2 regions of the Metabacillus hrfriensis genome follow, and region 1 is predicted to be linked to the other one. Evidence: riboswitches for the same ligand, from Rfam matches in the RefSeq annotation. Region 1 holds a riboswitch; the other holds the start of a gene.
What was found. A riboswitch is a leader RNA that binds a small molecule or an ion and turns the genes downstream of it on or off. The one in region 1 is predicted to bind thiamine pyrophosphate.
Positions count from the first base shown of each region.

Region 2: linked by a shared signal. The riboswitch ahead of thiM (hydroxyethylthiazole kinase) and the one ahead of QLQ22_RS20280 (MTH1187 family thiamine-binding protein) in region 1 are both predicted to bind thiamine pyrophosphate.

Region 1 is NZ_CP126116.1:4,062,328-4,068,494, reverse strand. Features, by position in the region: gene QLQ22_RS20305 (gluzincin family metallopeptidase) at 1-512, opposite strand, end outside; gene QLQ22_RS20300 (GNAT family N-acetyltransferase) at 631-1,170, shown strand; gene QLQ22_RS20295 (NAD-dependent epimerase/dehydratase family protein) at 1,167-2,054, shown strand; gene QLQ22_RS20290 (hypothetical protein) at 2,072-2,269, opposite strand; gene thiT (energy-coupled thiamine transporter ThiT) at 2,447-3,019, opposite strand; TPP riboswitch at 3,126-3,227, opposite strand; TPP riboswitch at 3,370-3,482, shown strand; gene QLQ22_RS20280 (MTH1187 family thiamine-binding protein) at 3,584-3,874, shown strand; gene QLQ22_RS20275 (ABC transporter permease) at 3,849-4,637, shown strand; gene QLQ22_RS20270 (ABC transporter substrate-binding protein) at 4,653-5,645, shown strand; gene QLQ22_RS20265 (ABC transporter ATP-binding protein) at 5,647-6,167, shown strand, end outside.
Region 2 is NZ_CP126116.1:2,753,102-2,759,268, reverse strand. Features, by position in the region: gene QLQ22_RS13725 (sodium-dependent transporter) at 1-1,022, shown strand, start outside; gene QLQ22_RS13720 (LysE family translocator) at 1,118-1,714, shown strand; TPP riboswitch at 2,185-2,293, shown strand; gene thiM (hydroxyethylthiazole kinase) at 2,345-3,163, shown strand; gene thiD (bifunctional hydroxymethylpyrimidine kinase/phosphomethylpyrimidine kinase) at 3,150-3,971, shown strand; gene thiE (thiamine phosphate synthase) at 3,961-4,605, shown strand; gene QLQ22_RS13700 (GNAT family N-acetyltransferase) at 5,071-5,742, shown strand; gene QLQ22_RS13695 (alpha/beta hydrolase) at 5,720-6,167, shown strand, end outside.

The DNA of each region.
Region 1 (6,167 bases):
ATCTTGCCGAACAAGCGGGTGCTGATGCTCCTTGCGTGATCGAATTCGTCTTCAACCAGCTGGATATCCCTTTTATTAAGAGAGGAATAGTAAACAGTAAGATGAGAAATTTTCTTCGTTTCAGCAGTTTCTTTGTATTCTTCATAAGGATCAATCGGCAAAAAAGCGTTCACCTGAAACTCAAATTTCTCCCTGGGACTGATATTTTGATAGTTGAAATGAGTCGTCATTACATTCATTAGGACTACGAAGAACAAGGTAATAATTAAACTGAAGGTTGTGATGGAAAGGAAGATGGATCCTGACAGTCCCTTGAAAAAGAGCAGATTCCTTTCCTTGCGGTTGATCAACTCGTATATAGAATAGATAAACAAGCCAAGCAGCAAAAGCGTTATAACGCTTCCTGCGATTACGCTTGCAGGTATATTCAAAAAGAGAAACAGAACGTAAAACACACCGGTGAAATAAACGATATACAGGATTGATAAGAAACTATGCAGAAGTATTTTCACTTGAAGCCTCCGTTTTGCCTTAGTCTATGAACATATTCTGTTTTATGAAAAGAAACTCCTTTTAGAGGTAGGGATTTAATTTTCGCTTGTCGAATTTTTTCAGCAAGGAGTGTTGAAAATGAATTTTAGAATAAGAAAAGCTGTTAAAGAAGATGCGAAGCAAATCGCAGTTGTTCACGTGGACAGCTGGAGAACAACCTATAAAGGTATTGTAGCAGATGAATATCTTGAAAGTCTTACATATGAAAGCAAAGAAAAAATGTGGATGTCTATTGATCCGGAGACAGTTTTTGTGGCAGAAAATCAGGATGGCCAAATAGCAGGGTTTGCAGGCTTCGGACCAGAGCGGACAAAGGAATATGGATTTGATGGGGAATTATATGCGATCTATCTATTAAAAGAAGTGCAGGGAGCAGGCATCGGGCGCAGGCTTGTAGAGGCAACTGCAAATGAACTGCTTCGGAAAAACTATCAATCTATGCTGCTGTGGGTAATGGATGAGAATCCTTCAAAAGGATTCTATGAACGCTTTTTGCCCGAAAGGATCGCAGAGGACGTCTATACGATTGATGGGACAGATCATCAGGAGACCGCATTTGGATGGCGTGATTTGTCGAAACTGGCAGCTGCATTGAAAAGGAAAGAGGGATCAATGTGAATCGAGCATTAATACTGGGCGGAACGCAATTTTTCGGCAAAAGACTTGTTCATAAGCTGCTTGAAAATGGGGCAAAAGTGACGATTGCAACAAGAGGAAGAACTCATGATGACTTTGGAGATGGCGTAGAGCGTCTGATTATCGATCGTGAAAACAAAGAATCAATGATTAAAGCCTTTGATCATAAACAATGGGACGTTGTTTATGATCAATCGTGTTTTTCGCCGCTTGAAGCAAAATCTGCTTATGAAGCGCTACACGGCAAAATCAGGCATTATATTTTCACTTCGACAATGGCAGTCTATGAATTCGGGAGAGGGAAGACAGAAGAGGACTTTGATCCTCTGTCGTATGAGCCTTCTTTTAAAGAGCGCAAAGACTATAAAGGGATAAGCGGCTATCAGGAAGCGAAACGCAGTGCAGAAGCCTATCTTTTTCAGAATGCGGATGTGCCTGTTGCCGCTGTAAGACCTGCTCTGGTAATCGGAATAGATGATTATACGGAACGCTTTTTATTTCATGTGAAAAAGGTGAAGAACGAGGAACCGATTGGAATTGCAGATCCTGGATATTTTTACAGCTATACTTCAGCTGAGGACGCAGCGGGATTCTTGTATATGGCTGGAGAAAAAACCTTAACGGGTGCATACAATGCCGCTTTTGAAAAAAGTCTGTCACTGAATGATCTTTTGCTTAAAATCGGATGTGCTGTCGGGAAAAAAGCGATTGTGACAAGGGAGATTGCGAAAGAGAATGCTTCACCTTATGGATTATCAGGTGAATGGACACTGAATGTGTCAAAGGCTGAAAGTGCTGGATACTCATTTGAGGAATTGGATCCGTACTTAGAGAAATTAATAGAGGTAATGAAAAAAGAAACGTGACCTTGTCGCGTTTCTTTTTAGTGGGGTAAAACCTGCTGATGAAATACCGAAGCAAAATATGCGAATACAAACCCAAGCGGGAAAGAGAAAATCATAGACCAGCCGTTGACTAATTCTTCTTCGTTGCTGATCCTTATCGCTTCAAAATAACCATATAGAAAATGAATAATCGACAATAAAAATGTTATCATCATCAATGAGAAGGATAGATTCATCATTTGCCCTCCATAAGAAATCTATTACTACTAGTACATGCTGATGATAGAGTGTTTATGACAAGAAATAAGTTCTGACCGAAGAGTCAGGCGCTGGAATAGACATGAATGGAAGAAATTATATAAATTTTAATAGGATAAAAAAGCACCGAAAAAAATCGGTGCTTTTGACAGAATCTATTTTCTTTTTAAGACAAGTGATTTAGAAGCAGTGAGCATCATTACTAAGACGATTGAGCAAATGATAAATGTAGGCACCATGTAGGAAGCGTTATAGCCGGCTGAATACAGCAGAACGGGCTTATCGCCTGCAAATTCTGCAAAGAAAATAGCGCCGGCAAGTGTATGTGCAGCAAATCTAAGGAAGCTTCCCAGAAAAGCCGCTGCTACTACGTAAGCAATTAATCGTCCTCTGTTAAGAGGATTCAGAGAGCTTTGGACTTGTTTATAGAAAACTCCTCCGGCACCTACCACGGTAAATGCAACAAAATAGTCAAGAAAACCCTGGACTGGATGCACAATTGTGGTGTAGCCCATAATCGTCTGCAAAACGCCAAGTAAAAAGCCTGTCAGCAGTCCTCCCTTTAATCCGTGGCGAAAACCCATGATCAGGACTGGAATCATTGCAAGCGAAATTGACCCTCCCTGAGGCATTTTGCCAATGAAGCTTGTTGCTAAATCAAGCAGAAATGCAATTGCTGATAGAATCGCTGCTTCTACTAAAAAAACTAGACGTGTATTTGTCTGCATAGCTCTTCCCCTTTTCAGCATTGACCGGGGCAGTTTTTTTCCATAATAAAAAGCAATGCGGGGAATGTCGGATGGTTTCCACGCACTGCTTTGGTTGGGTTATCACTTGAATCCATCGCCACATCCCTACGTAAGCTTTAACTATACAGGTTCAACGGGTCTGAACATAACGTTCACTCTCAGCCGAATGGCTCCCCAAGTGGTCAAATGCAATATATGATTTAGACACTACTATACAGGAAGTTGCAAAATTCGACAAGACTAAATCTTGATTTTTTTCAGAAAAGAATGGAAAGCTCTTTTATCTGTCTTTACAAGGATCCAAAATCTTGCTATAGTTTCCATGAATTCAATATATGCAGGGGAGCTGAGTGAACTTGGCTGAGAGGATACTGATTCTTGTATCGACCCTTTAACCTGATCTGGGTAATGCCAGCGGAGGGAATGCGGAAGATGCATTACTTTTCCATAACTTTGCGAATGCGTTAAGGCTGCCCCAGTGGCAGCCTTTTTTGTTGTTCGGTCAGATACTCATATATTAATAAATTTTAAGGAGGATAAAGAATGTCCAGTGTAAATCTAGCATTTCAGGTGCTGCCTAAATCATCAGAAGGGAATACATATGAAATTGTCGACAAAGCGATCGAGGTTGTTCAGCGATCAGGAGTTAAATATGAGGTAGGTGCGATGGAGACGGTTATGGAGGGAGAGCTAGATGAATTGATTGATATCGTTAAGCAAGCGCAGGATGCCTGTATTTCAGCCGGTGCAACCGAGGTAATGACTCACATGAAAATTCATTACCGCCCAAAAGAAGGGGTCACAATGGATGAAAAACTTAAGAAATACTGTTAAAACACTTTCAGGAATAGCGCTTCCTGGTATAGTGCTGCTGTCATTCCTCTTTTTGTGGGAATTGGCTGTCATCGTTTCAAAAGTGGAAAATTGGATTCTGCCTCGTCCGACTCATATTTTCATCACGCTTGCTGAAATGAGGGGAACGATAGGCGGACATATCCTGCAGACTCTGTCGGAAGCAGTACTTGGTTTATTGATCGCTGTAACAGCGGGCGTATTGATTGCTATCTTAATAGACCTGTCAGATTGGGTTCGAAAAGCAGTTGAACCGCTGCTTGTTCTTTCACAAACCATTCCAATAATAGCGCTTGCTCCATTGCTTATCATCTGGTTTGGATTCGGCATTTTTCCTAAAGTAATTGTCGTGGCGCTCGTTTGTTTCTTTCCGATCGCCATCAATCTTTCTGACGGCTTCCGTTTAGTAGACAGGGATATGGTGAAGCTCATGAGAACGCTTGGAGCAAGCCGCAGACAGATGTTTTTAAAATTGAAGCTTCCAGCTGCAACACCTTTCTTTTTTTCAGGGTTGAAAATAGCCGGAACATACAGTGTGATGGGGGCGGTTATCGGAGAGTGGCTGGGTGCAAGCAAAGGACTCGGAATTCTATTGACTCGATCCTCCCAATCGTTTCTGACAGATAAAGTATTTGCAACAATCGTCTTAATAGTAGGTTTAAGCTTAATCATTTTTACACTTATTGAAATACTGGCAAGAATCATGATGCCTTGGAAATATAAGCAGCAAAAGCATTCTAACTAGCACGGGGGAGAAAAAATGAAACAACTCTTATTTATTCTATTTAGTTTAGTGTTCATCTTATCTGGATGCGGATCGGCAGAAAAATCCTCTGATGAGGAATTAAAAAAAGTGAAGATTATGCTGGATTGGTTTCCAAATACAAATCATACAGGCATTTATGCAGCGAAAGAAAATGGCTTCTATAAAGAAGAAGGTCTTGATGTTGAAATAGTTGAACCTGGTGAAGGAGTCAGTGCGGATCAGATTGTTGCCTCTGGTGAAGTTGATTTTGCTGTCAGCCATCAGGAGAATATTACACACGCAAGATCAACAGGTGTGCCGATTGTTTCAATAGGAGCAATCATACAGGAGAATACTTCTGCATTTGCTTCTTTAAAAGAAGAAAACATCACTTCTCCAAAGGATTTTGAAGGAAAACGTTACGGGGGATGGGGTTCTCCTACAGAAGAAGCTGTTATTAAAGCTGTAATGGATAAATCGAATGCAGACTTTGAAAAAGTTGATTATGTCACGCTTGGAGCAACAGACTTTTTCAAGTCGATCGGACGCGATACAGACTTTCAATGGATTTTCCAGGGATGGGATGGGGTTGAGGCTGCTCGTCAGGGAATTGAATTGAACTACATCTATTTAAAAGACCTTGATCCAGCATTAAACTATTACACTCCGGTTATTGCAACCAGCGAATCCAAAATTGCAAAAGACAAAGAAATGGTTCAGTCCTTCATGAAGGCTACATCAAAGGGTTATCAATTTGCCATTGAAGAGCCGGAAGAAGCAGCGGATATTCTGATTAAAAATGTACCTGAGATTAATGCTGAGCTAGTAAAGGAAAGCCAAGTGTGGCTAAGTGATCAGTATCAGGGAAAAGCGAAGCAATGGGGCATTCAAGATGAAAAAGTCTGGAAAAGATATGCCGATTGGATGTATGAACGAAAGCTGATTGAAGAGAACATTGAACCAAGTGAAGCTTTTACAAATGAATTCCTGCCTGAAGGAAAGAAATAGCATGCTGACTCTTTCTCAAATCAGCAAATCTTATTCTAAAGACCAGAATGTCCTGATGCCGACAGACTTGAATGTGAAAAAAGGTGAATTTGTAAGCATTATTGGACCAAGCGGCTGCGGAAAAAGCACATTGCTTGATATTATAGCCGGCATCAATAAGCCGACTAAAGGCAGTGTAAAGTATAATGGAGAAGATATTACAAATAAAACCGGTCTTGTCGGCTATATGCCCCAAAGTGATGTATTGTTTCCATGGAGAACGGTTTTGGATAATGTTATTCTTCCATTAGAAATACAAGGTACCGGGAGAGATGAGGCGCTCACTCAAGCTCGCGGTCTTTTCCCGAAATTTGGGCTTGCAGGATTTGAAAAGCATTATCCCTTTATGCTCTCAGGCGGAATGCGGCAGCGTGCCAATTTCCTAAGAGCATACCTAAACAATAAAGAACTTCTTCTATTAGATGAACCATTCGGCAAACTTGATGCGATGACAAGACTTGAACTGCAGAAGTGGTTTATCCA
Region 2 (6,167 bases), 1.3 Mb from region 1:
ATTTAGTTAAAGCGATATCAGGAGAACTGAATGGACTTAATCAGCAGCAGTTTGGGGAGTTATTTGGTGCTACGATTTCTAATCCGCTGCTTAGCGTTGGAGCTCACCTTGTATTTATGATCATAACCATTGCCGTTGTTGCAAAGGGTGTGCAAAATGGGATTGAACGTACAAGCAAATTTATGATGCCGGCCTTATTTCTATTATTTATAGTGCTGATATTCCGTTCCATTACACTAGAAGGTGCAATGGAAGGTGTACAATTTTTATTTTATCCTGACTTTTCAAAATTAACTTCTGAAGCCATTCTTGCAGCACTTGGACAATCCTTTTTCACACTAAGTGTGGGTGTTTCAGTTATGCTTACCTATAGTTCATACTTGCCGAAGGATTCAAATTTGCCGCAATCTGCGATTTCGATTGTAGGTATGAATATATTTATTGTTGTTATGGCAGGATTAGCTATTTTCCCGGGAGTTTTTACATTTGGACTGAAGCCTGATGCTGGGCCTGTCTTGTTATTTAATGTTCTGCCGACCGTTTTTAATCAAATGGCATTTGGAATGATATTCTTTGTTGCCTTCTTACTGCTTTTCTTATTTGCTTCATTAACATCAGCGTTTTCGATGCTTGAAATTATAGTATCTGTAATCGCTAAAGGTGATGCTAATAAACGGATTAAATGGTCTTGGATCATTGGACTGACTATATTCGCAGTCGGAGTGCCATCTGCTTTATCATTTGGAATCTGGAGTGAAGTAAGCATTTTTGGAAAATCAATTTTCGATGCAGCTGATTATTTGGTCAGCAATATTTTGATGCCGATTGGCGCTCTGCTGATCTCCATCTTTGTTCCTTTGAAAATGAAAAAATCCATGCTTTACTCAGAACTTGCTAACGGTTCGTCTTTATCTAAAGGACTCTTTAACACTTGGTTCTTTTTAATGAGATATGTAGCTCCAATTGCTATTTTCCTTGTTTTGCTGGATGTTTTAGGAATCTGGAAACTACTTTCCCGTTAAATTAGGCTCTATCAAGCTTTCCCTCCGTATGTTAAAATAGGTAAAATTCAGAATGGAGGGTGATAAGCTTGGAGCACTTATCATTATTTATCATCATGTCGATCTTATTAATTTTATTGCCTGGACCTGATACAGCCATCGCTACTAAGAATACAATCACTGGCGGGAGGGCAGGAGGAATGAAAACAGTGTTCGGGACCTTGACAGCACTTTTAATTCATACTTTTGCAGCTGTGTTAGGTTTATCAGCACTTATTGTCAAATCAGCTTTTCTCTTTTCAATCCTGAAGTACGCAGGAGCTTGCTACCTCATTTATTTAGGACTTAAATCATTATGGACTCTAAAAAAACCGGGCAGAATACAAGATAGAGAAGAACAAAAGCCTGAAGCAAAACAAGTCAACTGTTATAGACAGGGATTTTTGACAAATCTCCTAAACCCTAAGGTAGCTGTTTTCTTTTTAACCTTTTTGCCGCAATTTTTGGAGCCGGGATCAAATACTTTTACACAGTTTATGATCATGGGATTAACATACACTATTCTTACTTTTATTTGGTTTATTATTTATATTTATTTGATTCATCAATTGAGTGCTTTCATGAAGAAGCCAGCTGTACAAAATTGGATGGAAGGCATTACCGGAGCAGTACTCATTGGATTTGGCATTAAATTAGCATTGGAAAGAAAGTAAAGACATCAGATATGATGTCTTTTTTATTTTGGCTGCCGATCTGGCTTGCTTTGAAAATACTTTTAGCACTAATAGGAACCAATAAACCAAGGAAGCTGGGTTCTTATTATTTGATTCACATAAATGAACCTGGAAAGGAATAATAATCCATTCCTGCCAAATCGGATCGAAAATTGAGGAAATAAAAATGATAATACAGTCTATTGTCTGAATCAATAGAAGCTGATGAAAAAAGAACTTGGTGATTGCCCGTTTTGAGTGCCTCATAGATTTTCTCCGAGTATGATTCCTGCATATAAAAATTGGACTTGAAATTGTGCCTTTATACATTCATTTGCCATTTCAGTTTGGGATTCCAATTATACTTATTTTCATTTTATTGATAAAAACAAAAGTGATGGAGAAAAAAAACAGCTGCTTAATGGTTGCAAATCCAGTGTCAGAAGAGTAGACTTTGAATCATAAAATAAAATAATGAAAACGGGAGCTTGTGGAATCAGGCTGAGAGTACGGCTATCTGCCGTAGACCGAATGAACCTGTTGGATAATGCCAGCGCAGGGATGTGATTCAGGGATACATATGAGCACTTTGCCGCGGCAGAGTGCTCTTTATTATGGGGAGGAAAAAATATGATAGAGCCTAAAACGATTGATGCGATTCTAGAAAAAGTAAGAAAAGAAAAACCTCTGGTGCACAATATTACAAACGTTGTGGTAACGAATTTTACAGCAAATGGCCTGTTAGCAATCGGAGCATCGCCGGTCATGGCTTACGCCAAGGAAGAAGTGGCGGATATGGCGAAAATTGCTGGGGCACTCGTATTAAATATTGGCACCTTAAACGAAGAAAATGTAGAAGCGATGCTGCTTGCAGGGAAATCTGCCAATAAGCATGGCGTGCCAGTCATTTTTGATCCGGTTGGTGCAGGCGCAACAAAATACCGTACTGAAACAGCACAAAAAATCGTAAAGGAACTGGAGATCACTGCAGTTAGAGGGAATGCTGCTGAAGTGGCAAATGTCGTTGGGGAGAGCTGGTCGATAAAAGGAGTCGACTCCGGTGACGGCGAAGGTGACATAATCGAACTTGCTGTAAAAGCTGCAAAGCAGTTAAACACTATTGCGGTCATTACAGGAAAACAGGATATTGTTTCAGATGGAGAAACAACATATATATGCAAAAATGGTAATTCTCTATTAACTAAAGTAACAGGTGCAGGCTGCTTGCTCACCTCTGTTATCGGCGCATTTTGCGCTGTTGAAAAAGATTATGTTCGTGCTTCTGCTGCAGCATTAGCGGTTTACGGGAGTGCTGCAGAACTTGCAGCTGAAGGAATTGAAGGTCCCGGAAGCTTTCAAATCGAGTTTTTAAACAATCTTTATACCATTTCAGCTGATAATATTCAAAAACTTTCTGCGCTTGAGGAGGTCAGCCATGTCAATCTCTAAAGCACTGACAATTGCAGGCTCTGACAGCGGAGGCGGAGCAGGAATTCAGGCGGATTTAAAAACGTTTCAGGAATTGAATGTATACGGAATGTCTGCCATTACAGCGGTTACCGCTCAAAACACACTAGGTGTACATGGTGTGTTTCCATTAACAGCGGACGCGGTTGTGCAGCAGATTGAAGCGATTGGCTCAGACATTGGAGCTGATGCCATTAAAACCGGAATGCTTTTTAATAGTGAAATTATTGAAGCTGTTTCTGAACAAATAAAGAGGTTCAATTGGAGCAAAGTGATTGTAGATCCCGTCATGATAGCCAAAGGCGGTGCTTCATTATTGCAGGATGAAGCAGTAGAAGCATTGAAAAATCATTTGCTTCCGCTTGCTTTGGTCGTTACTCCCAACATTCCAGAAGCTGAAGTGCTGACGGGTTTGAACATTCTCAATCTTGATGATCGTCAGACTGCTGCCAAAATCCTGCATTCTTTTGGCGTGAAAAATGTTGTGATTAAGGGAGGTCATGCTGAAAACGAGGAACAGTTAGTAGATTTGTTATTTGATGGAACAGAGTTCAGCTATTTTACAAGTGAACGTATTCATACAAAAAATACACACGGAACCGGCTGTACCTTCGCAGCTGCCATTACAGCCGAGATCGCAAAAGGAAAGTCAATTTATCATTCGGCAGAAACCGCCGTTGCGTTCATCCGGGAAGCGATAAAAGAAGATCTTAAATTAGGACAGGGCCATGGACCTACAAATCATTGGGCTTATCAAAAGAAAAAGAGGGGACCTTTGCATGTGGAATGAGGAAGTGCGCGCGAAACTCCAGCTTTATTTTATTATGGGCAGCACAAACTGTACGGAAGACCCTGAAAAAGTCCTGTTCCAAGCAATTAGCGGAGGCATATCTATGTTTCAGTTCCGGGAAAAAGGAACGGATGCTTTAACAGGCAGCGAAAAAAAGAACCTGGCAAGAAAACTGCAGCAGCTTTGTAAGGACCATGGAATACCATTTATCATAAATGATGACATTGAACTAGCTCTTGCACTAAATGCAGATGGAGTTCATATCGGACAGGATGATGAAGATGCCGGAGCAGTAAGAAAGATTTTAGGCGAGGGGAAAATTGTAGGTGTCTCAGCCCATACCCTTGCAGAGGTAGAGAAGGCAATCGAGGATGGAGCCGATTATATCGGAGCAGGGCCTATTTACCCTACGCGTACAAAAACAGATGCAAAGCCTGTTAAGGGGACTTCTCTTCTTGAAGAAGTAAGAAACTGCGGCATTTTGATTCCAATCGTAGGAATTGGTGGCATTACAGCTGAAAATGCGCGTGCAGTTATTGAAGCAGGTGCCGACGGGGTCTCGGTTATTACATCGATAAGTCTTGCAGAAGATGTCTATAAAAGTGCGGCTGCTTTGAAAAAATCTGTATCTTGAATAGGGGAATAAAAGAAAACGTGCAAATCTTGATGATCATTTGCACGTTTTCTTAATGTTTGGATTTTTTAACGGCGATCCAGCTCAATTTTTTTTTGGTTCTTCTGTAAATCTCTCATGAATACTAGATTACTGGCAAAAATAAGGCGGTTCAGAAGGATTCAGAGAAAATGCATAGAATAAAAGATGATGAAGTTCCCTGAATTTAATATAATAATATTATGTAAACTATAGCGGGTAAAATGATTAAGTACTTAAACCATAAAGAATACTGCACAGCAGAAAAGAGGACAGATTAAATTCTGTTCTTTTTTTATGAATAAAAGTATAGGTATGATGTGCTAGAATTTATTCTTATTTCAAAAAAATGCATAGGCAGGAATGACTGATTTTTCAGAAGTCATTGACATTGATAATCATTTTCAATTAATATTCATGTGTACTCACTGACAAGACAGTAAGGAGCTGAATCATATAGAAAACGTATATGAATTTGAAGCCATCATAGAAGACGGAGAGTTAAACCAAACTATTTCTCTTCGGCAGGTCAAAATAACAGATTTTCAGATTTTATTCAGCTGGATGCATCAGCCGCATATCGCGCCGTTCTGGAAGCTGAATGTAAGTGAAGAAGAGTTTAAGGCTTATTTAGAACGCACCGTTAAAGCAGAGCACAAACGGGTTTTTCTATGTTTTTTAGATGACAGTCCAGCTGGCTATTTGATTGCGTATTCTATCCAGCATGATTCAATAAAGAACTATTATCAAGCTGAAACAGGTGATCTTGGAATGCATTTATTAATTGGGCCAAGGGAGCTTTTGAATAAAGAGCATGGCTTAATGATTGTGAGGGCAATGACTGCATTTCTTATGAAAAAATACGGATCAAGCAGAATCATTGGCGAACCTGATATAAGAAACAGGATCGTCATTCCAATTTTAAAAGAAATTGGCGGATATGTTGCGGATACCATTTTGCTTCCTCATAAAAGAGCGGCACTCGTTATTGGTGAAAAGACTCGTTTTAATGATTATATGTCAAACAAGAATGTAAACTTTATTAAGCTTCCAAGTGAAGATAAGGATCTATTAAATGAAAAGGCAGGAGCGTTATGTGAAAACCCATCTCCCAATTGATGAAGATATGAAAGAGCTGCTGGATAAAATAGGTGCTAGAATGGCTGAACTCAAACATCCTCCATTAAGCGACTTATCTGCTGAGCAGTCACGGTATTTTTATAAAGAAGCACGAACATTCTTTCAAAAGATAGAAATGAATGACATGATGATTTACAACGAAAAAATCGAATCAGCTGATCATCAAATTCCTGTAAGGATTTATCAGCCTGCATCAGCGGAAATGCTGCCAGTATTGGTATTTATGCATGGCGGCGGGTGGGTTTTTGGAGATCTCGACAGTGCCGATTCTATGTGCAGGTATCTTGCAAAGCACGCGAATTGTCTGATTGTATCCGTCGGTTACCGGCTTGCACCAGAGCACCCGTTTCCTGCGGCGCTTATGGATGTTCTTGCCGTTTCAGAGTGGGCGCCTCAAAACATAT